Regions from separate parts of the Clostridium sp. SY8519 genome, predicted to be linked through region 3. Evidence: riboswitches for the same ligand, from Rfam matches in the RefSeq annotation. Region 3 holds a riboswitch; each other region holds the start of a gene.
What was found. Region 3 has a riboswitch for thiamine pyrophosphate ahead of thiD (bifunctional hydroxymethylpyrimidine kinase/phosphomethylpyrimidine kinase). Riboswitches for the same ligand answer to the same signal wherever they lie in the genome.

Region 1 (5,988 bases), 1.1 Mb from region 3:
GTCTGACTGCGAAGATCCCGGGCGGCTGCCTGGATATCCTTTTTTGCAAAGATTGCTGAAATGACAGCGATTCCGGCAATTCCGGTTCCGGAAAGGGACAGGATGTTATCTCTGGTGATACCGCCGATTGCGATGACGGGAATATCCACAGCCCGGCAGATTTCCGATAAGACAGCGTGGTCCACCTGTTCCGCGTCATCTTTGGAATCGGTGGGAAATACCGCGCCTACACCCAGGTAATCCGCGCCCCGTTCCTGGGCCAGCAATGCTTCTTTTACCGTGTGGGCGGATACGCCTAAAATCTTGTCGGGGCCAAGTTTTTCCCGGACATTTCCCGCCTCCATATCGTTCTGCCCCACATGGACACCGTCGGCGTCTGTCTCAAGGGCGAGGTCCACATCATCATCAATTACAAAGGGAACCTGATACCGACGGCACAAGTCCCGCAGCTGCAGCGCTTCTTTTAAGTATTCGTCATGGGAAAGCCGCATATCATCTTTTTCGCGTACCTGCAGAAAAGATACGCCGCCTTTTAAGGCCTGCTCGACAGCTTCGTATAAGGTCCTGCCCTGCAGCCAGTGTCTGTCGGTAACAGCGTATAAGAGAAGGGATTTTTTATCGAATTTCATAGTTTGCTCCTTGTTCCAGTGTTTCTCCGGTCATATTGCAGACGGCGTCAATGATGCGTATGCGAAGAGATGCATTGCCTTCGGCTCCCGTCAGGTTTTTTACAGCGATTTCGCCGGCCAGACCCATCAGGATCGTGGCGGCTGCCGCGGCTTCCAGCTTGCTGTCCGGATTGGCGGCAAGGAATGCGGTCATCAGACCGGAAAGCTGGCAGCCGGTGCCGGTAACGGTGCTCATTTCCCTGCGTCCGTTCCGGATGACATAGCAGGAAGAAGCGTCAGCGACCAGATCAATCGCGCCTGTGATCGCAATAATACATCCGCAGGTTTTGGCGTAGTCTTTGGCAAATGCAGCCATGCGCTCAAGGTTTTCTTCGGTAACGGCATCTGCGGCGTCCGCGTCCACGCCCTTGGTTGTAGTGCTGCCCAGTGCCAGAGCCTTAAGCTCGGATACATTCCCGCGGATGACATCAAATTTGAGTTCCTCCATCAGAGATACCGCGGTATTGGTTCGCAGTCTGGAAGCACCTGCGCCTACCGGGTCGAGGAGAAGTGTGTGGCCGAGAGCGTTTGCCTTTCTGCCTGCGCGATACATTGCCTCAATGGAACGTTTCTGAAGGGTTCCGATATTGATGTTTAATCCGTCACAGATGGCAGTGATATCTTCCACATCCTCCGGTTCGTCGGACATGATGGGACTTCCGCCGACAGCAAGCAGTACATTTGCCACATCATTGACGGTGACATAGTTGGTAATGTTGTGTATGAGCGGTGCTTTTTTCTTTACATTCTCCAGACAGTCTTTGATCATTTCAGAATTCTCCTTCTGTTTCAGATGCAGGGATAACCATACATATGCACCAGCCGATGCGCCGTGAAATGCAGGTTCCGCAGATCGCTGCAGAAAAAAGCGCGGTCCTGTATGGACTGCGCTTAGTGAATGCGAAAAACTATTTCCCTACGTTGGCATGATCCAAATCAGGTTATGGGTCAGGAATTCTATTCCACTCTCAGTCCCTGGGGACTCCCCTGTTTCTACCAGTTATTATAGAGGTTAGGGGAGAGATGTCAATATAGGGAAGAGGAAGAAGGTTGCCTGGAAGCAGCAATAGGGTGACGCTGCAGTGGACAGTCCGGATAAAATATGATAATTTGTGGGAAACTAGAATAAAATAGTGGATCAGATTCACTTGAAGAGAGGAGCTGCGAAAACAACATGAAAGTACTGATTCTCAACGGAAGTCCGAGAAAAGACGGAAACACAACCATTGCGCTGAATGAAATGATAAAGATTTTTGAGGCGGAAGGCGTAGAAACAGAAGCTGTCCGGATCGGAAACAAGGATATCCGCGGATGTATCGCCTGTGGGACATGCGCCGACAAGGGCAAATGTATATTTGATGATATTGTGAATGAACTCGCGCCGAAATTTGAAGAAGCCGACGGCCTTGTGGTGGCATCCCCGGTGTATTATGCGTCAGCAAATGCTACGCTGATTGCCTGTCTGGACAGACTTTTTTACAGCACCCGGTTTGACAAGACCATGAAGGTGGGGGCAAGTGTGGTTGCCGCAAGACGCGGCGGATTGTCTGCGACGTTTGACGAACTGAACAAATATTTTACGATCTGCGGAATGCCGGTGGCATCCAGCCAGTACTGGAACAGCATCCATGGAAGAGAACGGGGAGAAGCAGCGGAAGACCTGGAAGGTCTTCAGACGATGCGGGTGCTTGCCAGAAATATGACATTCCTGATGAAGAGTATTGCGCTGGGAAAAGAAGCTTACGGCCTGCCGGAACAGGAAGAGTGGCAGCCGACGCATTTTATCCGATAATCGTTTTTGTGGCGCAGATGGCCATGAAACAAACGGCTTGCTGCGGAAAATATTTCAGTGGATGATCAGATGCTCCGGGAAAGCCTGGAGGAACGGGTAAAGAAGGGAAAACAGGATGAAAACTGAGGAAAAGAAAGAGCATATTCAGAAGATCGGATGCGGAAGAGAAAACTGCAGATTTCTTGCAGAAGGGAAGATCTGTATTTCTGAAGTGCGCATGTTTCGGGAACTCCCGCTGGAGCTTCAGAAAGAACTGGCGGGTAAGTCCGTGCATTCCACGTTTCAGGCGGGAAGTTATATCGCCGCGGAGGAGGATGAAATCAACTCGGTGATTATTATTCGAAGCGGAAAAGTCAAAATTTCCAGAACAGACGCCATGGGGGAGGAACATATCCTGGATGTCCTGCATGACGGTCAGAGTGTCTGGCACGGGATTTTCCTGAAAGAACACCGGTACAATTATGACGTGATCTGCATGAGCGAAGTGGCAGTCTGCGAGATCCCCCGTGAGACGATTATGAATGTGCTTACCCGTCATCCGCAGATTTCTCTGAGCCTGATTGAGATTCTGGCACAGGATATCATGGATGCGGAGGAGAAAGTGATGCTTCTGTCGATTCGGGAACCGAAGCAGAGGGTGGCCACTTTTCTGCTTCGGCGGGAACGGAGATGTCTGGGGCCTGAGATCCATCTGAAACTGGACGACATTGCTTCTTCGGTGAATCTGCGGGTGGAGACAGTGAGCCGGAATATTGCGCAGCTGGAAAAGGATGGCGTGATTCAGCGGACCGGGCGAGGGCGCCTGAAAGTAATGAATCATGAGAAACTGCGGCATATGACGGAATTGAATTAGCCGGACTCGGCCCTTTTTGGAAGTCTGCAGCCCAAAACATTTTTTGAAAAATGAGAAAGAATCCAGTTACTTGATTACAATCAAAGAACTTGGCGCAAGAGTCTGCTACTATCAGCTTGTCACAAGGAGATGACAGATGGAAGCAGAACAAACCGTCGGTCACAGAAATTGTGGCAGACGGTTTTATTTTATTTTGCTGGAAACAGGAGGGCGCCATGATCAAGGGAAGAATTCATTCAATTGAGACATTTGGTTCGGTCGACGGCCCGGGCATTCGCTTTGTGATTTTCCTGAAGGGATGCGCGATGCGATGCAAGTTCTGCCATAACGCGGATACCTGGGACGGACAGTCGGATGACCTGCGCACCGCGGATGAGCTGATCGAACAGGCACTGCGGTACAAGCCATACTGGGGCAGCGAAGGCGGCATTACAGTTTCCGGCGGAGAACCGCTGCTGCAGATTGATTTTCTGCTTGAGCTGATGAAAAAGGCAAAGGAGCGGGGCATCCACACGGTAATCGATACGGCAGGCCAGCCTTTCCGGCCGGAGGGCGAGTGGTTTGCAAAGTTTGAGGAGCTGATGCGGTATACGGATCTGCTTCTGGTGGATATCAAGCAGATCGATCCGATGAAACATATGAAACTGACCGGTGTGCCGAATGAAAACATACTGGAAATGTTTCGCTATCTGGATAAGATAAAAAAACCCATCTGGGTCCGTCAGGTGCTTGTGCCGGGCTGGACCGATGATCCGGAAGATTTACAGAAGGAACGGGCGTTCCTGGATACGCTTTCCAATATTCAGAAAGTGGAAGTGCTTCCCTATCATTCCATGGGAGCCTATAAATGGAAAAAGCTTGGAATTCCCTATGCGCTGGAGGGCGTGCAGAGTCCGACGGGGCAGCAGGTGAAACAGGCAGAAGAAATTCTCGGCGCGGGTGAGTTTGCGCCGGCAAGAGTAAGCGTTGCGTAAAATAGAGAACGCATTGCAGAAGCTGCAGGGCAGACAGAAAAATGCGAAACGCGCAACAGCGGCCGCAGCGCAGAAAGGAGAGCAGGATATGAGAACAGAATGGCGAGGATTTAAAGGAAATAAATGGACCGATGATATCGATGTACGGGAGTTCATCCAGAAGAACTACACACCCTATGACGGCGATGAAAGCTTCCTGGAAGGCGCGACAGAGGCAACCGATCTTCTGTGGGGCAAAGTACAGGAACTGCAGAAAGAGGAACGGGCAAAGGGTGGTGTACTGGACTGTGAAACAGAAGTGGTTTCCGGCCTGACTGCCTATGGAGCCGGCTACATCGACGCATCGATGAAAGATCTGGAGAAAATCGTGGGTCTTCAGACGGACAAGCCGTTAAAACGGGCCTTTATGCCCTATGGCGGAATCAAGATGGCGGAAGAAGCCGCTGAGAATTACGGGTACCATGTCAACGACAAGTTCCACAAAATTTTTACAGAGTACCATAAAACCCATAACCAGGCAGTATTTGACGCGTATACTCCGGAGATGCGTGCCGCGAGACATTCGCACATCATAACCGGGCTTCCGGATACCTACGGACGGGGACGAATCGTCGGTGACTACCGAAGAGTCGCTCTGTACGGCATTGACTTTCTGATTGCGAAAAAGCAGGAAGACTTCGCGAACTGCGGAGATGGCACAATGACTGATGACATTATCCGGCAGAGAGAAGAGATCAGCGAACAGATCCGTGCGCTGAAAGGCATGAAGGAAATGGCAGCCGCTTACGGATATGACATTTCCGCGCCGGCGAAGAATGCGAAAGAAGCGGTGCAGTGGGTATACTTCGGCTACCTTGCGGCGGTAAAGACACAGAACGGCGCGGCGATGTCCGTCGGACGGATTTCCACTTTTCTGGATATTTACATCGAGCGGGATCTGCAGGAAGGGACCCTGACAGAAAAAGAGGCGCAGGAACTGATTGATCAGATGACCATGAAGTTCCGCATGGTGAAATTTGCCCGGATTCCCAGCTACAATGAGCTGTTTTCCGGCGATCCGGTCTGGGCAACCCTGGAAGTGGCGGGCGTCGGCATGGACGGCCGGCCGATGGTTACCAAAAATGACTTCCGTTTCCTTCACACCCTGGAAAACATGGGACCTTCACCGGAGCCGAACCTGACCGTTCTCTACAGCTCCGCACTGCCGAAAAACTTCAAGAAGTACGCGGCAGCGATCTCCGTACGGACATCCTCCATCCAGTATGAAAACGATGACGTGATGAAACCGGTATGGGGCGACGATTACAGCATCTGCTGCTGCGTCAGCGCGACACAGACGGGGAAGGAAATGCAGTTTTTCGGCGCCCGGGCAAACCTTGCCAAATGCCTCCTGTACGCAATCAACGGCGGAAAGGACGAGAAGTTTCTGGATAAACAGGGAAACCATATGCAGGTGGGACCGGAGTATGCCCCCATCACTTCCGAGTATCTCGATTATGATGAGGTGATCCACAAGTTCGATCAGATGATGGACTGGCTGGCAGGACTTTACGTCAATATCCTGAACCTGATCCAGTATATGCATGATAAATATTACTACGAGGCAGCGGAGATGGCGCTGATTGACACCGATGTCCGCAGGACATTCGCGACAGGAATTGCGGGATTTTCCCATGTGGTAGATTCGTTAAGCGCAATAAA
Region 2 (5,988 bases), 280 kb from region 3:
GAGCAGTTTCCCGGCTTCCGTCAGGCGGATCTGGCGGGCCCCTCGTTCAAACAGGAGTACCCCGTATTCCTGTTCTAATTTTCTGATCTGCATCGACAGCGGCGGCTGTGACATATGCAGACGTCTCGCGGCACCGGAAATGGTGCCTTCTTCTACTACGGCAGAAAAATAAGTCAGTTGTTCCATATTCATAAGGATTCTCCTTTGGCAGGTGCGTTTGGCAGGCACGGGAAATGTCCCGCGGAGCAGGCAGTCCCGGGTGAGTGTCTGTGTCATAAAACACTTTCTATATAAAAACAATATACATTTCTATAATATATATATGCTCTATATAGGAAGAACTATGTTATTATAACACAGGAAAGAGAAAACAGATGGGAGAATCATTATGAGAAAATTGCTTGTTTATATGAAAAAATACCGGAGAGATGCCGTGCTGGCACCGGTATTTAAATTAGTGGAAGCCTGTCTGGACCTGCTGATCCCCATTGTGGTGGCAGCCATTATCGATCACGGGATCGCCCAGGGAAACCGCCCTTACATTGTGAAGTGTTTCCTCCTGCTTCTGGTAATGGCAGCAGCCGGCATGGGCATATCCTTCGCGGCGCAGTGGTTTGCGGCCCGCTCCAGCGTGGGATTTGCCACAGAGATCCGCCAACGGCTGTTTGACCACATCCAGAAGCTGTCCTATACGGAGCTGGATACACTGGGCACGGATACACTGATTACCCGGATGACCAGTGATGTGAACCAGGTGCAGAACGGTGTGAACCTGGCTCTGCGGCTGTTATTGCGCAGCCCCTTTATCGTGGTGGGATCCATGGTGATGGCCTTTACCATTGATGTGCGCTGCGCCCTTGTTTTTGTGGTGACGATTCCGGCACTGAGTGTGATTATCTTCGGCATTATGTTTGCCAGCATTCCGCTGTTTAAAAAATCACAGGCCGCCCTGGATCGACTGCTGGGCACCACAAGGGAAAATCTTACCGGTGTCCGTGTCATTCGGGCTTTCTGCAAGGAAAAAGAAGAGGTGCAGGAGTTTGATGCCAGGAATGAAGCCCTGACCAAGATGAATGAGTTTGTGGGAAAACTGTCGGCACTGATGAATCCTGCGACCTATGTGGTCATTAACGCCGCTACAATTTTTCTGATTCATGAGGGCGCGCTCCGGGTGAATCTGGGGGCGATCCATCAGGGGGACGTAGTGGCCCTGTACAATTATATGGCGCAGCTGATCATTGAGCTGGTGAAGCTGGCCACGATGATTATCACGATTAACAAGTCGCTGGCCTGCGGCGAACGGATTCAGAGCATTTTGGAAGTGGAGCCAGGCATGGAATATCCACGGCTGCAGACACAGGACCGGCAGCCCGTGCCGGCCGGCGCAGGAGCAGAAGGAAACGAAGATGCGGTGGCTTTCCATCATGTATCCTTCTCCTATGACGGTTCCGGGGAAGACGCAGTGTCAGATATCGATTTTTCTGTGAAAAAGGGCGAGACTGTGGGAATTATCGGCGGCACCGGAAGCGGAAAAACCACTATTGTAAACCTGATCCCGCGATTTTATGATGTGACACAGGGCAGTGTGGAAGTGGACGGAAGCAATGTCAGGGATTATCCGGAAGGGAAGCTGATCGAACGGATCGGCGTCGTGCCCCAGAAGGCAGAACTTTTTGAAGGCAGTATCCGTGAGAATCTCCAGTGGGGAAAGGCGGACGCTTCCGATGAAGAACTGTGGGCGGCTCTTGCCACGGCCCAGGCCACAGAAGTGGTAAAAGGAAAAGACGGACAGCTGGATGCCCTGCTGGAACAGAACGGCCGAAATCTGTCCGGCGGTCAGAAGCAGCGGCTGACCATTGCGCGGGCGCTGGTCAAACAGCCGGAAATCCTGATTATGGATGATTCCGCCAGTGCGCTGGATTTCGCGACAGATCTGAATCTGCGCAGAGCGGTGCGCGCGCTTGGACAGCGGATGACTGTGTTTATCGTGTCCCAGCGAACGGCCAGCGTACGGACCGCGGACCAGATCCTGGTGCTGGATGACGGCAGACTGGTGGGACGGGGCACCCATGAGGAACTGATGCGGGACTGCGGCGTATATCAGGAGATCTATTACTCCCAGTATCCGGAAGAACGAAAGGAGGCGCAGGCATGAGCAGAGGATTCCGACGTGGCGGCGCGCAGAAGCCGCAGAAAGAAAAACAGAATGCCATGGATACGTCTTCCAGCATGGCAGTGTTAAAGAAAGTGCTGGCAGTCATCGGCCGGTATAAGGCGCTGCTGGCAGCCAGCATTGTGATGGCGGCTGTCTCTGTCATCATTCAGCTGTATATTCCGAATCTGTACGGCGATGCCATTGACGGCATCGTGGCGAAACACCGGGTGGATTTCTCCTTGGTGGCCTGGTACGGGCTTCGCATTGCGGTGCTGATGGTGCTGGCCGCACTGGCGACCTGGATCATGAACATCATCAACAACCGTCTGACGTTTCGGACTGTCAGGGATATCAGAGCCCGGGCGATCCGCCAGATTCAGGATCTTCCTCTGTCTTATCTGGATTCTCACAGTTCCGGGGATATTGTGCAGCGTGTCATCGCGGACATCGATCAGCTGTCGGATGGCCTGCTGTTAGGATTTACGCAGCTGTTTTCCGGGATTGTCACGATCATTGCCACACTGGTCTTTATGTTCCAGAGAGATATCGGAATCACCGTGCTGGTGATTGTGATGACCCCCCTGAGCTTTTTTGTGGCCCGTTTTATTTCCACCCGTTCGTTCCGGATGTTCCAGAAACAGACGGCAGTCCGGGGCCGGCAGACGGCGCTGATCAACGAAATGGTCGGCAGCGAAAAAGTGGTGAAGGCTTTCGGCCATGAAGAAACAGCCTCGGAACAGTTCCGTAAAGTGAACCTGGAACTGCAGGAATACTCCCAGAAGGCGGTGTTTTTCAGCTCCCTGACCAATCCGGGCACCCGGGCGGTAAATAATGTGATTTATGCGCTGGTGGCACTGGTAGGCGCCTTTCGGATCCTGGGCGGCAATCTGACCGTAGGCGGTCTGACCGTGCTTTTGTCCTACGCGAACCAGTACATGAAGCCTTTTAATGATATCAGCTCAGTGATTACGGAGCTGCAGAACGCGCTGGCCTGCGCGGCCCGGGTATTCGCGCTGATCGAGGCGGAACCCATGAGCAAAGAGCCGGATCGGGAACTGCAGGTGGCTCAGGGCAGTGTTGCCATTGAACATGCGGCGTTTTCTTATGAGAAAACAAAACCGCTGATTCAGGACTTTAATTTCCGGGCAGAGCCTGGTATGACCGTGGCGATTGTGGGTCCGACCGGATGCGGGAAAACCACACTGATCAACCTGCTGATGCGTTTTTACGATGTGGATGAAGGGAAGATTTCTGTGGATGGACAGGATATTTACCAGGTGACCCGGCAGTCCCTGCGGCGCGGATACGGTATGGTTCTGCAGGAGACCTGGCTGAAACAGGGAACCGTGCGGGAGAATATCGCTTTCGGACGGCCGGAGGCATCCGAAGAGGAAATCATTCAGGCAGCCAAAGAGGCCCATAGCTGGGAATTTATCCGCAGGATGCCGGAAGGGCTGGACACGGTGATTGACGATGACAGTCTGAGCCAGGGACAAAAACAGCTGCTGTGTATCACCCGGATCATGCTGACGCTTCCGCCCATGTTGATTCTGGACGAGGCGACTTCCAGTATTGATACCCGGACGGAAATCCGGATCCAGGAGGCATTCAGCAAGATGATGAAAGGACGGACCAGCTTCATTGTGGCACACCGGCTTTCCACCATTCGCAGCGCGGACCGGATTCTTGTCATGAAAGAGGGAAAAATCATTGAACAGGGAACCCATGAGGAACTGATGGCAGCCAATGGTTTTTATACGTCACTGTATAATTCCCAGTTTGCCGGCACCGCTTCATGAATGGAAAAGAAATCAGAAATTACGGCTTGCAATGGCGAAAAAGCAGGGCTATAATAGAATTAACAAGTGAACAGCGGGGAGCTTGAGGATGACAGCATCCGGACAGGCTGAGAGGAAGGTACACCTTCGACCCATACACCTGATTTGGATAATGCCAACGTAGGAAAGTCTGGAAATAAGATGAGAATACAGGGAAGACGCCAGTCAGGCGCCTTCCTTTTTTTCGTGTTTTTCGCTGTTTGCACAGGAATGAAAGGAAAGGAGCAGGGACCCGAATGGTACAGATTAACGGAGTACAACTGGACACAGCCGGCAGGACACTGGCGGATTATCTGCGGGAAGCGGGCTATGATCCCCGCGTCATTGCTGTGGAATACAATGAAGCAATTCTGCCCAAAGACAGGTATGCCGCTGTGATTCTGCAGGATGGCGATGTGGTGGAGATCGTACAGTTCATGGGCGGCGGCTGACAGACCGTCTGCAGACCGTAAGACACAGGAAGGGCGGAAGTTCCGGACAGAGTTCCGTCTGGGCAGAAACAGAAAGAAGGAGCAAAATGGAGACACAGGACAAATTAGTCATTGGCGGAAAGGAATTTTCCTCCCGGTTTATTCTGGGATCGGGGAAATATTCCCTGAAACTGATCCGGGCAGCAGTGGAAGATGCCGGCGCGGAGATCGTGACACTGGCGGTACGCCGGGCAAATACAACGGAAAAAGAAAATATCCTGGATTATATTCCGGAAGGAGTGACGCTGCTTCCCAATACTTCAGGAGCCAGGAACGCGGAGGAAGCCGTGCGGATTGCCCGTCTGGCCCGGGAGCTGGGATGCGGTGATTTCGTCAAGATCGAAATCATGCGGGATTCCAAATACCTGCTGCCGGACAATCAGGAGACGATCCGGGCGACAGAGATCCTGGCCCGGGAGGGGTTCGTGGTACTGCCTTATATGTATCCGGATCTGAATGCGGCCAGGGATCTTGTTTCGGCCGGCGCGGCAGCCGTGATGCCTCTGGCTTCCCCCATCGGATCCAACAAAGGACTGGCCACCAGAGAGTTTATTCAGATTCTGATTGATGAAATCGACCTGCCCATCATTGTGGACGCGGGAATCGGCAGACCGTCCCAGGCCTGTGAGGCAATGGAAATGGGCGCGGCGGCGATTATGGCCAATACGGCACTGGCCACAGCCGGGGATCTTCCGCTGATGGCTTCGGCTTTTCGCAAAGCCATCGAAGCCGGCAGACAGGCATATTTATCCGGACTGGGACGCGTGCTGCTGCGGGGAGCGGCGTCTTCCGACCCGCTGACCGGATTCCTGCATGACTGAGGAGGTGTACAGAGCAATGGAAAATGAGTTTATCTTTGACTCGGACCAGATGACGGCAAAGAGCCTGGAAAAAAAGCACCGGCTGGAAACCGATCCCTCCTCCCGGACGGATCATATGAAGTACCAGCCGGGGATGGAACAGATTGACTCGGACGTCTGTGAAAAAGTCATGGAGCAGATGAACAGTTATGACTGCAGTCAGTATACGGCCCGTGATGTCCGGGCGGCACTGGATCATGAGATCTGCAGCATCGAAGACTTCAAAGCACTGCTGTCTCCTGCGGCGGAACCGTTCCTGGAAGAGATGGCGCAGCGGGCACGCAGGGAAACAAGCAGGCATTTCGGCAATACGGTGTATCTGTTCACCCCGCTGTATATTGCAAATTACTGCGAAAACTACTGCGTATATTGCGGATTTAACTGCTACAATCAGATCACCCGTGTGAAACTGACGCTGGAGCAGGTGGAGCATGAGATGAAGGTGATCGCGGACAGCGGCATGGAAGAGATCCTGATTCTGACCGGAGAAAGCAGGGCAAAGAGCGATGTGAAGTACATCGGGGAAGCCTGCCGGCTGGCACGGAAATATTTCCGCATGGTGGGACTGGAGGTCTATCCGGTTAATACAGAGGATTACCGGTATCTGCACGAATGCGGCGCGGACTATGTGACGGTGTTCCAGGAAACATATGACACGGACAAAT
Region 3 (5,988 bases):
TGTGACAGATCCGCACAGATTTTTCAGAACCATGACAAAAAAATGAAAACAGCCCCCGGGCAGATGCCTTGTAATTGTTACAAAAAAGAAACAGGAAAGATACATGTTTTAAACGGTATTTTCACATTCATCACGTACAATACAGGTATCAATCAAAGAGCAGGAGGCTGTGTTATGAAAAGAAGAATCATCACGAATGTACTCACAGGATTAGCAATCATATCTATTCCGGCACAGGTCTTGGCATATAGCGCTCCGGCGATGGCTGCGCCGAAAACCACATGGTTTGAGAAAACCTGCCTGAACAATCAGGTAAAAGCGACGAATACAAAAGTCATCACCAGAGGCAGAATCGAACAGGCATCTTCCGAACAGAAACTGTGGGAAGACAACAGCAAAATTTTAAAAGGAAAAACACGGAGCTACAAACTTACCAAACAGACAAAATATTATTCCTATGGGGAAGATGTTCTCCGGATTTCAAAGAAAGACTGGAAAAAACTGGTAAACGCAAACAATGGTCTCGGTATGATCATCCAGGTAAAAGGCGGAAAAGTGACGAAAGCAGTCATTTCCAGCTGAAGGAGAGGCAGGCGGCTGCTGTATCTGCTGATGGGCAGACATCGGTATGTGTGAGAACGTCTGCATGAAAAATAAAAAAATAAAACAGCAAAAATAAAAGATACCCATGCAGCCCGGTCCGCCGCATGGGTATTTGACGGTAAAGGAGCGGGCGATGACATGCAGCGGCTGCGGCATTTACTGAAAAAAACCAGGAAGCAATGGATTCCGCGGCAGGCGGATCCTGTGCTTCCTGGTTTTTTCGGTCACTGGGTATGGTATTCTTTCCGGCCGGTTTTGTCCGGGATGCCCAGTTCCTGCCGGTATTTGTTGACCGTGCGGCGGGAGATGGAGATGTCGAACTGTTCCAGCTCTTTGCGGATGGCTTCATCACTCAGGGGTTTCTTTTTGTCTTCCCGGTCGATGATTTCCCGGATTTTGGCCAGGATGTGTTCCTGGGTCTGCTCTTCCCCGGAAGTGCGGGAGACAGAAGCGACCGGTGTCAGGAAATAATTCAGCGGAAATACGCCCCAGCTGCACTGCAGATATTTGCTGTGGAGGGTCCGGCTGATGGTGGATTCGTGAAGACCGGTATCTTCCGCCAGATCCGCAAGTCCCATGGGCACTTTGTTGCCGGGTCCCCGCAGGAAGAAAAGCTTCTGACGGGTCACCAGGGCGTGCATGACTTTGGACAGGGTGGAAGTGCGCATGCCGATGCTGTCCGACAGGCTCTGGATCTGCTGGATCTTTTCCTTCAGATATTTTCTGGCGGTTTTGTCCGTGGTCTGTTTGGCCAGATCCACATAGAAAGGATTCATGGAAAACCGGGGATACTGGTATTCGTTGATGAGGATGTCGAATTCCTGGTCTGTCTTGATGACAATGGCATCCGGACTGATGTAGCGCAGGTGTTCCCGGTTGCTGAAGGAGTTGCCGGGCTTCGGATTGAAGGTGCGGATCTCCTCACAGGCGGCCAGCACATCTTCGGTGGTCACTTTCATTTTCTTTGCGATCTGAGGGATGTGGTTTTTGGCGACTTCGTCCAGATGGAACAGGATGACCTGTTCGGTGATGGCGGAGTAATTTTTCTTGCGGTGAAGCTGAAGCACCAGGCATTCTTTCAGGTCCCGGGCACCGACTCCGGCAGGATCCAGGTTCTGGATCTCCTGCAGCAGATGAAGCACCGTATGCTCTGACACATGGAACTGGGCGGCGGGAATCGCCGGATCTTCGGTATAGTATCCCTTGGAATCCAGGGAATAGATCAGATAGTTTAAGATCTGCTGTTCTTCCGGGCTGTAGCTAAAGAACATGAGCTGGGAATTCAGGTATTCGGACAGGGCTTTTCCATCTTCGGAAATGTCGTGAAGATTTTCCTGGGAATATTCGGCAGAACTGTCGGACTGATAGTATACTTTGTTCTGATAATCGGTGGATTCCAGCCACTCCAGCTTGCGCTGCCGGTCGATTTCGGAATCTGTGCGGGACGGCTGATCCGGATCCGCCAGTTCCAGTACCGGATTCTCCATGGAAACCGCTTCGATATGGGCTTCAAGTTCGGCTGCGCTCATCTGCAGGATGTCCATATACTGGAGCATCTGCTGGGATATGGTCTGCTTCTGGGTCAGTTCAAGCTGCATTTTATGATTCATGTGGATGCTCCTTCTGCAGGAAATAAATGATACAGTAGTTATCTTAATATTATTTTACAATTGCAGAGGACGGACTGCAAGGTGAAATCTCTTCCTTTGGCTGACGGACAGCGGCCAGGGTAAGATACAACGCGAGGGAAAGGGGGATCCAGCACAGCCAGATGCTCCGGGCACCGAGGTGCAGGACCAGGTACGCGCCTGCCGTGGCAGAGGCATAGAAGCAGATCAGAGTGGAAAGAAAGAAGAGAAATTTTTCTTTCATCCGTGGATCCCCGGTCTGGCGGTAATCCTGGAAGGAGAAGACCGTCTGCTTCAGATTGTTGGAAGAAAAGATGGTGGAACAGCTGAAGCCCCTGGCGCCGGCGAAGCTGCCCCACTGAAAAGCAGTCAGCGCAAACACCGGAAACAACGCGGGAATCGGCGGAGCAGATGGGGGAATCAGCCCCGTAATCAGGATTCCCGCGTATTCCGCCAGAATACAAATCAGACGGCTGCGTCCGGGCAGCCGGCGTTCCAGCATGTGGGCCAGTCCGAGAAACAAGGCAAACAGTCCCAGAGCTGTAGCGCGCCAGAGTACTTCATACCAGGAATGGCCGATTACGATTCGGCTGAAGAGCTCCAGCAGGTTGCCGGTGGCGGCCTGACCGAAATTGTGATCCCGCAGCATGATGGCATAGACGCCGGTAAAACCGCCGACACAGCTCATGGTCATGTGCAGGATGGTGTCATTATTTCGCTGAATCAGATCCATGGATCTACTCCTTTCTGCATCCGTACAGAGATACCTTCCAAAACAGTAACTATACGCTTTCCGGCTGAAAAAAACAATTTTGTATACTGTTTCGGACAATTTCAGACACATTTCGGGAAAAATCAGAGAAATACCGAAAAAACAGCGGGCTGCCCATTGCGAAATGCTGCCGGTGCGCTTATAATAAATGTAACGTGTTGGAAATCTGACAGACCGGCGGAATTATCTGCCTGGGGTGGATTTTGCGGCACTGCAATCACATAACAGGGAGCTTGCAGAAGCAGGCTGAGAGGAGACTGATACTGTCTCGACCGATACCTGATGTGGATAATGCCAACGTAGGGAAATAATCTGCATTCTGCCAAAACTGGGGCAGGATGCGGAAAAGAGTTCAGAACGATTGAGCGGCATCCGAGAGGGTGCCGCTTTTTTCTATGGCAGAAAACTTTGCGGAAAGTTTTCTGCCATGGACAGGTCCGGACATTCGGCGGCAGGATCCGCCATCAGGAAAGCGGCAGATTGGGGGCACCACCTTCTGTCGCGATACAAAATAATGAAGACTCAGACAGGAGGCAAATGTATGAGGACAGCATTAACAATCGCTGGCAGCGACTGCAGCGGAGGCGCCGGAATTCAGGCAGATATCAAGACGATGATGGCCAATGGCGTGTATGCCATGAGCGCGGTCACAGCTCTGACAGCGCAGAATACCACCGGCGTATCTGTGATCAGATGCACGGATCCGGAGTGTCTGGAGGCACAGCTGGATCAGGTGTTTACGGACATCTTTCCGGACGCGGTTAAGATCGGCATGGTGGCGGATACGGAACTAATCCGCTCCATCGCGAAGAAGTTAAAAGAGTATCAGCCGCGTTATATCGTGCTGGATCCGGTTATGGTATCTACCAGCGGAGCAGAGCTGCTGAAAGAAGACGCGGCAGATGCGCTGACCCGGGAGCTTTTTCCGCTGGCGACAGTTCTTACGCCGAATCTTCCGGAAACAGAGGCTTTGACCGGACAGAAGATCACGAAAGAGGGAGAGATGTGTTCGGCAGCAGCCAGTCTTGTCCGCAGATATGGATGCGCGGTACTGTGCAAGGGCGGACACAGCAGCCGGGGGGCCAGTGACCTGCTGGTCCGGAACCCCGCAGATCCGGAATTTACCTGGTTTGCAGGCAGGCGGATTGAGAATCCGAACACCCATGGAACCGGTTGTACATTGTCCAGCGCGATTGCGGCGAATCTGGCCAAGGGATTTTCCCTGACAGCATCCGTGCAGCGGGCAAAAGAGTATGTATCAGAGGCACTGGCGGCCATGCTGGATCTTGGAAATGGAAGCGGCCCGCTGAACCATGGCTTTGCGGTGCATGGTTATTACGCGGAGGATCCGGATCAGACCGCAGCCGGCAGACAGGGAGCGGAAGAGACCGAAGGCTGTCACGAAACAGCTGCACAGAATTTCTGAAAGAGAGGGAGTTTATCATGAAAACATATACCACACAGATGGACGCGGCACGGAAAGGCATTATCACCCCGCAGATGGAGACAGTGGCACGGAAGGAATATATGGAGCCGGAGAAGCTTAGGGAACTGGTGGCAGAAGGCAAAGTGGCGATTCCCGCCAATATCCACCACACATCACTGGATCCGGAGGGTGTGGGCAGCATGCTGCGTACAAAAATCAATGTCAACCTGGGAATTTCCAGAGACTGCAAGGATTATGACGTGGAGATGAAAAAAGTGATGCATGCGGTGGATCTGGGAGCGGAAGCCATTATGGACCTGTCCAGCCATGGAAATACACAGCCGTTCCGTCAAAAGCTTACGGGAGAATGTCCGGCGATGATCGGTACGGTGCCGGTCTATGACAGCGTGATTCATTACCAGAGAGATCTGGCGGAGCTGACGGCGGAAGACTTTGTGGATGTGGTTCGTCTGCATGCGGAAGACGGCGTGGATTTTGTCACGCTTCACTGCGGAATCACCAGAAAAACCATCGATCAGATCCGAACCCACAAGCGGAAGATGAACCTGGTCAGCCGCGGCGGCAGTTTGGTTTTTGCCTGGATGTGCATGACCGGAGAGGAAAATCCGTTTTATGAACACTATGATGAGATCCTGGAGATCTGTGAACAGCACGATGTGACCATTTCTCTGGGCGATGCCTGCCGGCCGGGATGTCTGGCAGACGCTACGGATGTATGCCAGATTGAGGAACTGGTGCGCCTGGGCGAATTGACCAAACGGGCCTGGGCCCACAATGTGCAGGTCATGGTGGAAGGACCGGGACATGTGCCGCTGGATCAGATCGCCGCAAATATGAAGGTACAGCAGACCATCTGTATGGGCGCGCCGTTTTATGTACTGGGCCCCCTGGTGACGGATATCGCGCCGGGATATGACCATATCACGGCGGCAATCGGCGGCGCTCTGGCGGCAGCCAGCGGAGCGGCGTTTCTGTGTTATGTGACACCGGCGGAGCATCTGGCGCTGCCGAATGTAGAAGATGTAAAACAGGGGATCATCGCCTCGAAGATCGCGGCCCATGCGGCGGATATCGCCAAAGGGGTTCCTCACGCCAGGGACATCGATGACCGGATGGCGGACGCCCGGCGGGAACTGGACTGGGAGGCGCAGTTTGCCTGCGCGCTGGATCCGGAAACGGCCCGGAAGATCCGGGAAGACCGCCTGCCGGAAGATGACCATGCGGAAGCCTGCAGTATGTGCGGCAAATTCTGCGCGGTAAGAAGCATGAATAAGGCGCTTTCGGGAGAATATATCGACATTTTGTAAAAAATCCGGTTATACTGTTCTGGAAGCAGCCAGATGAACCTGTGACATGCGCGGAGCATGGCAAAGATACATTTGAAGAGGTGTTCGGGGGGGGAAAACGATGGCCCCGCGCATGCGTGCAGCAGCATTGGAAGAAAGAAGGAGCAGCGTGATGGAGATCGAACGGAAATGGATGGTAGCCGGCTGGCCGGAAGAAAAAGATACGGGGAGACCGGAACATACCTATCAGAT
Region 4 (5,988 bases), 280 kb from region 3:
AGTCCTGTTTTCCCGGCAGAGCCCTGTTTTCCCGGCAGAGCACTATTTTTCCGGCAGATACTCATTGGTGAATCCGGTGTTGTCCGGAATACTGCTGTCATAAAATTTGTTTTTGTTGACCCACTGATAGAACCGGTTCCAGCGCTTTGCGTCAAATTCTCCCCAGCGGGACGCGTCCGCCTGGTACTGATCCGCCAGATATTCCTGGCTGGCCTTTACCTGGTCCCCGTTCAGCTCCGGCACTGCCTTGCAGAGAATATCCGCTGCCTTGTCCGGATGTTTGATCGCATAGGTGTATCCCTTGGAAACCGCGGACAGGAACGCTTTCGCCTCGTCCGGATGGTCTTTCAGGAAACTGTCGTTGGCGATGATGACCGGTGAATAGTAGTCAAAGACCGGATTAATATCCCGGAACGCAAAGTAGTTAATATCAAAATTCTGCACTTTGGCGGAAATCCCTGCCCATGCGTAGTAAACCCAGAGGCAGTCGATGCTGCCGGATTTCAGCGCGGATACTTCATCGTCGATGGTTTCCGGAATCATCTTGATCTTGCTGTAGTCGCCGCCGTCTGCCTTTACCACATTCCGGATAATGGCTTTCTCAATGTCCCAGTCCCAGGTGGCGTAGCTGTGGCCCGCCATATCCTTCGGGGATTTGATCCCGGTGCTCTTCTTGGACATAATACCGGATGTGTTATGCTGAATCACGGCTGCCACCGCGGTAATCGGCACGCTTTTCTTTTTGCCTGCCATCAGGGAGGACATGGTGTCCTGGAAGGATACGCCGAAATCGGCTTTTCCGCTTCCTACCAGCGTCTCCGCCCCGTCATCCGGCGGCTGGACGATTTTTACTTTCAGTCCCGCGTCCTTGAAATAGCCCAGCTGATCCGCCACGTAGACACCGGTATGGTTGGTATTCGGCGTCCAATCCAGGACAAAGGTCACTTCTTTCAGATCCCCCGAGGAAGTGCCCTCCGCAGACGCGCTGTTTTCTGTTTTGCCCGCGCTTCCGGACGCGGAAGTGTCGCCAGTCTTGGAACTGCCGCATCCTGCCAGCAGCCCCACGGCCAGTCCTGCTGTCAGAAGCAGGCTGAAAATTTTCTTTTTCATTTCGTCTCATCCTTTCTTGTTTCATTCCATGGCATCATCTTTTTCTGCGCAATATTTACCGCCAGGATCAGCAGCAGACTGATCACGGTAATCAGCAGAATCACCGCAAACATCTTGTCATAGGCAAATGATTTTTTGACCCGGGTCATGTATACGCCAAGTCCCCGGAAGCCTCCCAGCCATTCCGCCAGGACAGCGCCTACGATGGCATATGCCACGGAAATCCTTAACCCTGAGAAAAACTGGGGCAGCGCCCCCGGTATCTTGATGTGCCGGAAAATCTGCCATTTTGTGGCTCCCATGGCCTGGAGCAGATGCACCGCGTCTTTGTCCGCGGAATGAAATCCGTCCAGCACCCCCACGGCAATGGGGAAAAATGAGATAATAATAACCAGCACAATCTTCGGCGTCATCTCATAACCGAACCAGAGCACCAGAAGCGGCGCAATGGCCACCGTGGGAATGGTCTCTGTAATCACGATCAGCGGATACAGCGCTTTGTAGGCGCCTTCCCAGCGATCCATAATACAGGCCGCCGCGAATCCTACCGCCACACCGATGACCAGCCCCAGCACTGCCTCGATCAGTGTAGTGGCCAGGTTCAGCATCAGCACAGAAAAATCTTTTACAAAGGCAGCGATCATCTGCACCGGGGAGGGCAGCATGAAATTCGGCACCACGCCGAAGTACGAGATGCACTCCCAGGCAATAAGAATCACGGCAATCGCCGCCAGCGGATACAGCTTATTCGTGATATTTTCCGATTTTTTTCTCAATGGAAAGTACCTCGCCTTCCGGCTTATAACTTACTTTGATATACGCTGCCACGGAAGGGGCCCCGGCCCGCACCGCGATATGCTGGCATTCCTTGACGATATCCATCAGGGCGTCATAAGGGCCCTCGATCGTAGTTTCAAACGGTCCTACATAATAGTTATAACCGGACCGGGCGATATAAGCGATTACTTCATCTACGATGCGGATCAGTTCCTCGTCGTCCGATGCCTCCGGCAGTGTCTGGATTGCTACACTGGCTTCCATTTTTTCTTCTCCTTTCACGCAAAAGGATCCCCCGCAGAACGAACCGGCCGCCTGTGCCGGACCATAGGTCGGCAGCAGAATCCGCTTCAGAAACTGTGGGGGATCTTTTTTATTTGCATCTGTTATGCTTCCCTACGCTGGAATTATCCAGATCAGGTAATGAGGGTATGCGGGCCTTCCCGCGCTCTCAGCTCTTGCTCCCCTAGCTCTGTTCCGAAAAGATTATAGGCTGTTTGCCGGGAAACTGTCAACGCAGTTTGCGCAGGTATATGAAAAAAGTCCGCTTACCGGCGCAGCACTTCCCTGCCGTACCGGTTCACTTCGTCCATGTAGATGAACCATTTCTCTTCATTCGTGGGAATGTAATAGGGCAGATACCGGCCTTTTCCCGCATAACGGTCCATCGCCGCACGGATCATCGCCCGGGCCTCCGCTTCCGATGTGGCATCCAGATCCAGCTTCTGGTTGTCGATGCCACCCATAAAGGTAATCCGGTCTCCATACTGTTCCAGCAGTGCGTCCAGATCATTGGATACCATCATCGGCTCAATGGCGTCCACGCCGATCTCGGCCAGATCCGGCACGATCTGCATGATATAGCCGCAGGAATGATGGATGTAAAGGCCGCCCAGCTCATGAATCCGACGGGCGTATTTCTCCTCATTCGGCCGGATAAACTCCCGCCACAGCTCCGGGTCAAAGAACATATTGTTATTGGTGCCCCAGTCATCATGCATGTGGATCACCTGGGGCTGCAGATACTGAAAGGCCAGGTCGATGCATTTTAATTTGTAGCTGCACATCGCGTCAAAAAAGGCATGGACCGCCTCCGGAGATTCATAGAAGGCGCACAGGGCGTTTTCCATCCCGATCATCTGATTCATCCGTTCAAACTGGCCGGACAGAAGCAGGCAGGAGACCACGTCTGTCTCCCGATTGACGCCCATGCCTGCGCTCATGCCCTGAAAAATCTGCTCCAGCGGCATAAAGTCCAGCGGCGGAAACTTCACCTTTTCCTGCCAGTCCTCAATGTCGTCAAACAGCATAAAGCCTTTGGCCACCATATTGCCGTTGACCAGTGGATTGGGACCCAGATTGGTCCACTGCACACCCCAGGCATCCGGCCCGGTTCCGTACGGGTCCGGCTGATTGTCTTTTCCGAAATACCGTTCTCCCGGGAATACCACATCCTTCATGACGGAATAAACTTCCGGAATAAAATCGATCGGTTCTCCCTTCAATGCGGCCAGCAATGCTTCTTTTGGTGTCTGCATAACCCCTGCCTCCTTGTCCTGCCTGTCATACTGCTTTGTTTCTGTCTCTATCCTAACAGTTTCCTGCGGCAGAAGGAATCAGTTTCTGTCTCCTGTGCTGTAACCAGAAGTTACATCCCATTCTGTCCCTGCGGAATCGGTTCCAGGTCAAATTCCTCCCGCAGGTCATCCACAATCCCGCTGAGGCCCTTCAGCCTGCTGTCCCGGTGATACAGCAGCGCCGTGTGATAGCGCAGTGCCCTGCCGGGATAGGGAAATCCGCGGACCTGCCCGTTTTCCACTCCGTAGAACATCATGGGAAACACCGCAAACCCCTCCGCCTGCCGCATCAGCACCATCAGGGTCTCAAAATTGCCGACTTCCCTGACTTCTCTGCAGGGGATATTTTCATAAAAATTCTCCGACAGCGGCACATTGTAATGATCCCGGTCCACCTTCAGTTTCAGAAACGTCTCCCGGCGCATATCTTCCAAGGTGATGGAATCCCGGATCGCCCAGGGATGAAGCAGGGACACAATCACCTCTACGTCATGCTCCCCAAAGGAAAGCCCCTCGTATCCGAACAGGTTATCCTGCTCATGCACATTCGTCAGCAGAATGTCCAGCCTGCCGCTCATCAGCTTTTTCCGCCCTTCCTCCAGTTCCAGCATCTCCAGGCTGATCTGATAGCAGGGATAGGACGCCATGAGGAAAGATACCAGCGGCGTAACCATCTCATCCCGCGGCAATGCGGAAAAGATGCCGATTCGGATCTGCTCTTTGCCGTCATGCGCCCGCTGTTTCAGCGTTTCCAGCACCTCGGTGTACTCCCGCTCCACCTTGCCAAGCTGTTCCCGGGCGTATACGCCCAGCCGGGTCAGCTCAATTCCCCGGGAGGAACGGGTAAACAGTTCGCCGCCGATTTCCTGCTCCAGCGCGGTAATCTGCTTCGTCAGCGCCTGGGGGGATACATAGATCTGCTGTGCCGCCCTGGAAAAGCTTTTTTCTTCTGCCGCCCGGAGAAAATAACGTATCTTCTGATTCATTCCGCACCTCCGACTCGCTCCGTCGTAATTTTCCTGTCATCCTGCCGGTATCTGACCGGCCACAGACTGGATTCGCTCAGTCATAGTCCACTTCCAGCAGACACAGCCCCCGGGCCGGTGCCGTGGGTCCCGCCTGGGCCCGTACGCCCGCCGCGAGAATCCGCAGCATGTCTTCTGCCTGCATCCGCCCGGCGCCCACTTCCAGCAGTGTTCCGGTCAGGATCCGCACCATATTCTGGAGAAATCCGGTTCCGTGGAAATACAGCCGTAGATACGGCCATTCCTCCCGGATTTCGATCCGGTCCACTTCCCGCACTGTGGATTTCTTATATCTGGGATTGCCGCAGAATGCCTTAAAATCATGGCGCCCGGTAAGGAACTCTGCCGCCCGGCGCATCTGTTCCACATCCGGCCGTTCTTCCAGGGCCCAGACATACCGCCGGTCAAAGACCGGCTTGCCGGTTCCGTACCAGCAGGTGTAGCGGTAGGTCTTGCCGATGGCATTGTATCTGCTGTGGAACCGGTCGGACGCGATTTTTACCTGATCCACGCTGATATCCTCCGGAAGATACTGATTCAGATACTGTCCGACCTCCTCCGCTGTCCGCTCCGTCCGCAGAAATACATTTGCCGTCATTGCCCGGGCATGGACACCCGCGTCGGTACGTCCGGCGCCGATGACCTGCACGGCGGCCTCTGCCCGCTGCTCCTCTTTCTCCATCACGGACAGCACATGCTCCAGCTTGCCCTGTATGGTCTGTTCATTTTTCTTCTGTCTCTGCCAGCCGGCATACCGTGTGCCGTCATAGCTTATGGTCATGCGATAATTTTTCTTTTCTGCTGCCATCAGACGCTTTCCTTTTCCTTTTTTCTTCTGCTGCGCGCCCCACCGTTTACAGCTGACGCTAAAGCGGGCGGCTTGGACGTTTCAACTTCGTGTGCGCCCCCGCCGTTTACAGCTGCATCACCTGACGGATCTGATCTTTCAGCTCCTGCTGCTGGTCTTTTAAAAGCAGCAGTCTGTTATAGCGGTAGTAGGCGTCATTGCCGCACTCGCTGACATATTTCAGGCTGTAGTAGCCTGCGGACAGTTCGGAGAGAAAGATCACCAGTTCCTGTTCTTCCCCGAATGTCCGCTCCAGAAAGGCAAAACAGTTGGTCAGATGTTCTCCTGCCCGGTCCACTGCCTCGTTACGCTGCTGCTCCCTGGTGTTAAACCACTGACGGATCTCTTCCTCCGCCCCGGCGCCGGAGGCCTGGTCCAGGGCCAGCTTCCGCTTCAGCTCCTGCAGCGCCCGGATCACCAGACGCTGCTCACGTTCCTGCTCCGGCGACAGCAGCCCGGCTTCTTTCTTGCCTGCATAGCTGCGCTCTGCTTCCCGGATCTGTGTCTCCAGCGCGTCAGCCGGCTGACTTTTCTCCTCTTCGCCCAGACGTTTCAGCCGTCCGAAAAGTGCCCGCTGCACTTCCAGTGCCTCCGCGTAACCGCGGAACTCCTGATCCAGGCTGTCCAAAAGCAGGCCCAGGAGACTCAGTTT

Region 1: linked by a shared signal. The riboswitch ahead of thiM (hydroxyethylthiazole kinase) and the one ahead of thiD (bifunctional hydroxymethylpyrimidine kinase/phosphomethylpyrimidine kinase) in region 3 are both predicted to bind thiamine pyrophosphate.
Region 2: linked by a shared signal. The riboswitch ahead of thiS (sulfur carrier protein ThiS) and the one ahead of thiD (bifunctional hydroxymethylpyrimidine kinase/phosphomethylpyrimidine kinase) in region 3 are both predicted to bind thiamine pyrophosphate.
Region 4: linked by a shared signal. The riboswitch ahead of CXIVA_RS06185 (thiamine-binding protein) and the one ahead of thiD (bifunctional hydroxymethylpyrimidine kinase/phosphomethylpyrimidine kinase) in region 3 are both predicted to bind thiamine pyrophosphate.

The regions. Positions count from the first base shown of each region.
Region 1 covers NC_015737.1:496,001-501,988, reverse strand. Annotated here, with positions in the region: gene thiE (thiamine phosphate synthase) at 1-629, opposite strand, end outside; gene thiM (hydroxyethylthiazole kinase) at 616-1,437, opposite strand; TPP riboswitch at 1,564-1,667, opposite strand; gene CXIVA_RS02400 (flavodoxin family protein) at 1,843-2,460, shown strand; gene CXIVA_RS02395 (Crp/Fnr family transcriptional regulator) at 2,576-3,313, shown strand; gene pflA (pyruvate formate-lyase-activating protein) at 3,529-4,287, shown strand; gene pflB (formate C-acetyltransferase) at 4,376-5,988, shown strand, end outside.
Region 2 covers NC_015737.1:1,867,802-1,873,789, forward strand. Annotated here, with positions in the region: gene CXIVA_RS08730 (LysR family transcriptional regulator) at 1-192, opposite strand, end outside; gene CXIVA_RS08735 (ABC transporter ATP-binding protein) at 389-2,155, shown strand; gene CXIVA_RS08740 (ABC transporter ATP-binding protein) at 2,230-3,954, shown strand; TPP riboswitch at 4,019-4,137, shown strand; gene thiS (sulfur carrier protein ThiS) at 4,230-4,424, shown strand; gene CXIVA_RS08750 (thiazole synthase) at 4,511-5,284, shown strand; gene thiH (2-iminoacetate synthase ThiH) at 5,301-5,988, shown strand, end outside.
Region 3 covers NC_015737.1:1,585,535-1,591,522, forward strand. Annotated here, with positions in the region: gene CXIVA_RS07480 (AMP-binding protein) at 1-5, shown strand, start outside; gene CXIVA_RS07485 (hypothetical protein) at 175-582, shown strand; gene rpoN (RNA polymerase factor sigma-54) at 828-2,213, opposite strand; gene CXIVA_RS07495 (YoaK family protein) at 2,263-2,964, opposite strand; TPP riboswitch at 3,219-3,328, shown strand; gene thiD (bifunctional hydroxymethylpyrimidine kinase/phosphomethylpyrimidine kinase) at 3,545-4,429, shown strand; gene thiC (phosphomethylpyrimidine synthase ThiC) at 4,447-5,757, shown strand; gene CXIVA_RS07510 (hypothetical protein) at 5,909-5,988, shown strand, end outside.
Region 4 covers NC_015737.1:1,301,808-1,307,795, reverse strand. Annotated here, with positions in the region: gene CXIVA_RS06195 (ABC transporter substrate-binding protein) at 43-1,110, opposite strand; gene CXIVA_RS06190 (ABC transporter permease) at 1,107-1,886, opposite strand; gene CXIVA_RS06185 (thiamine-binding protein) at 1,855-2,151, opposite strand; TPP riboswitch at 2,264-2,365, opposite strand; gene CXIVA_RS06180 (uroporphyrinogen decarboxylase family protein) at 2,436-3,425, opposite strand; gene CXIVA_RS06175 (LysR family transcriptional regulator) at 3,536-4,450, opposite strand; gene truA (tRNA pseudouridine(38-40) synthase TruA) at 4,527-5,297, opposite strand; gene CXIVA_RS06165 (AAA family ATPase) at 5,404-5,988, opposite strand, start outside.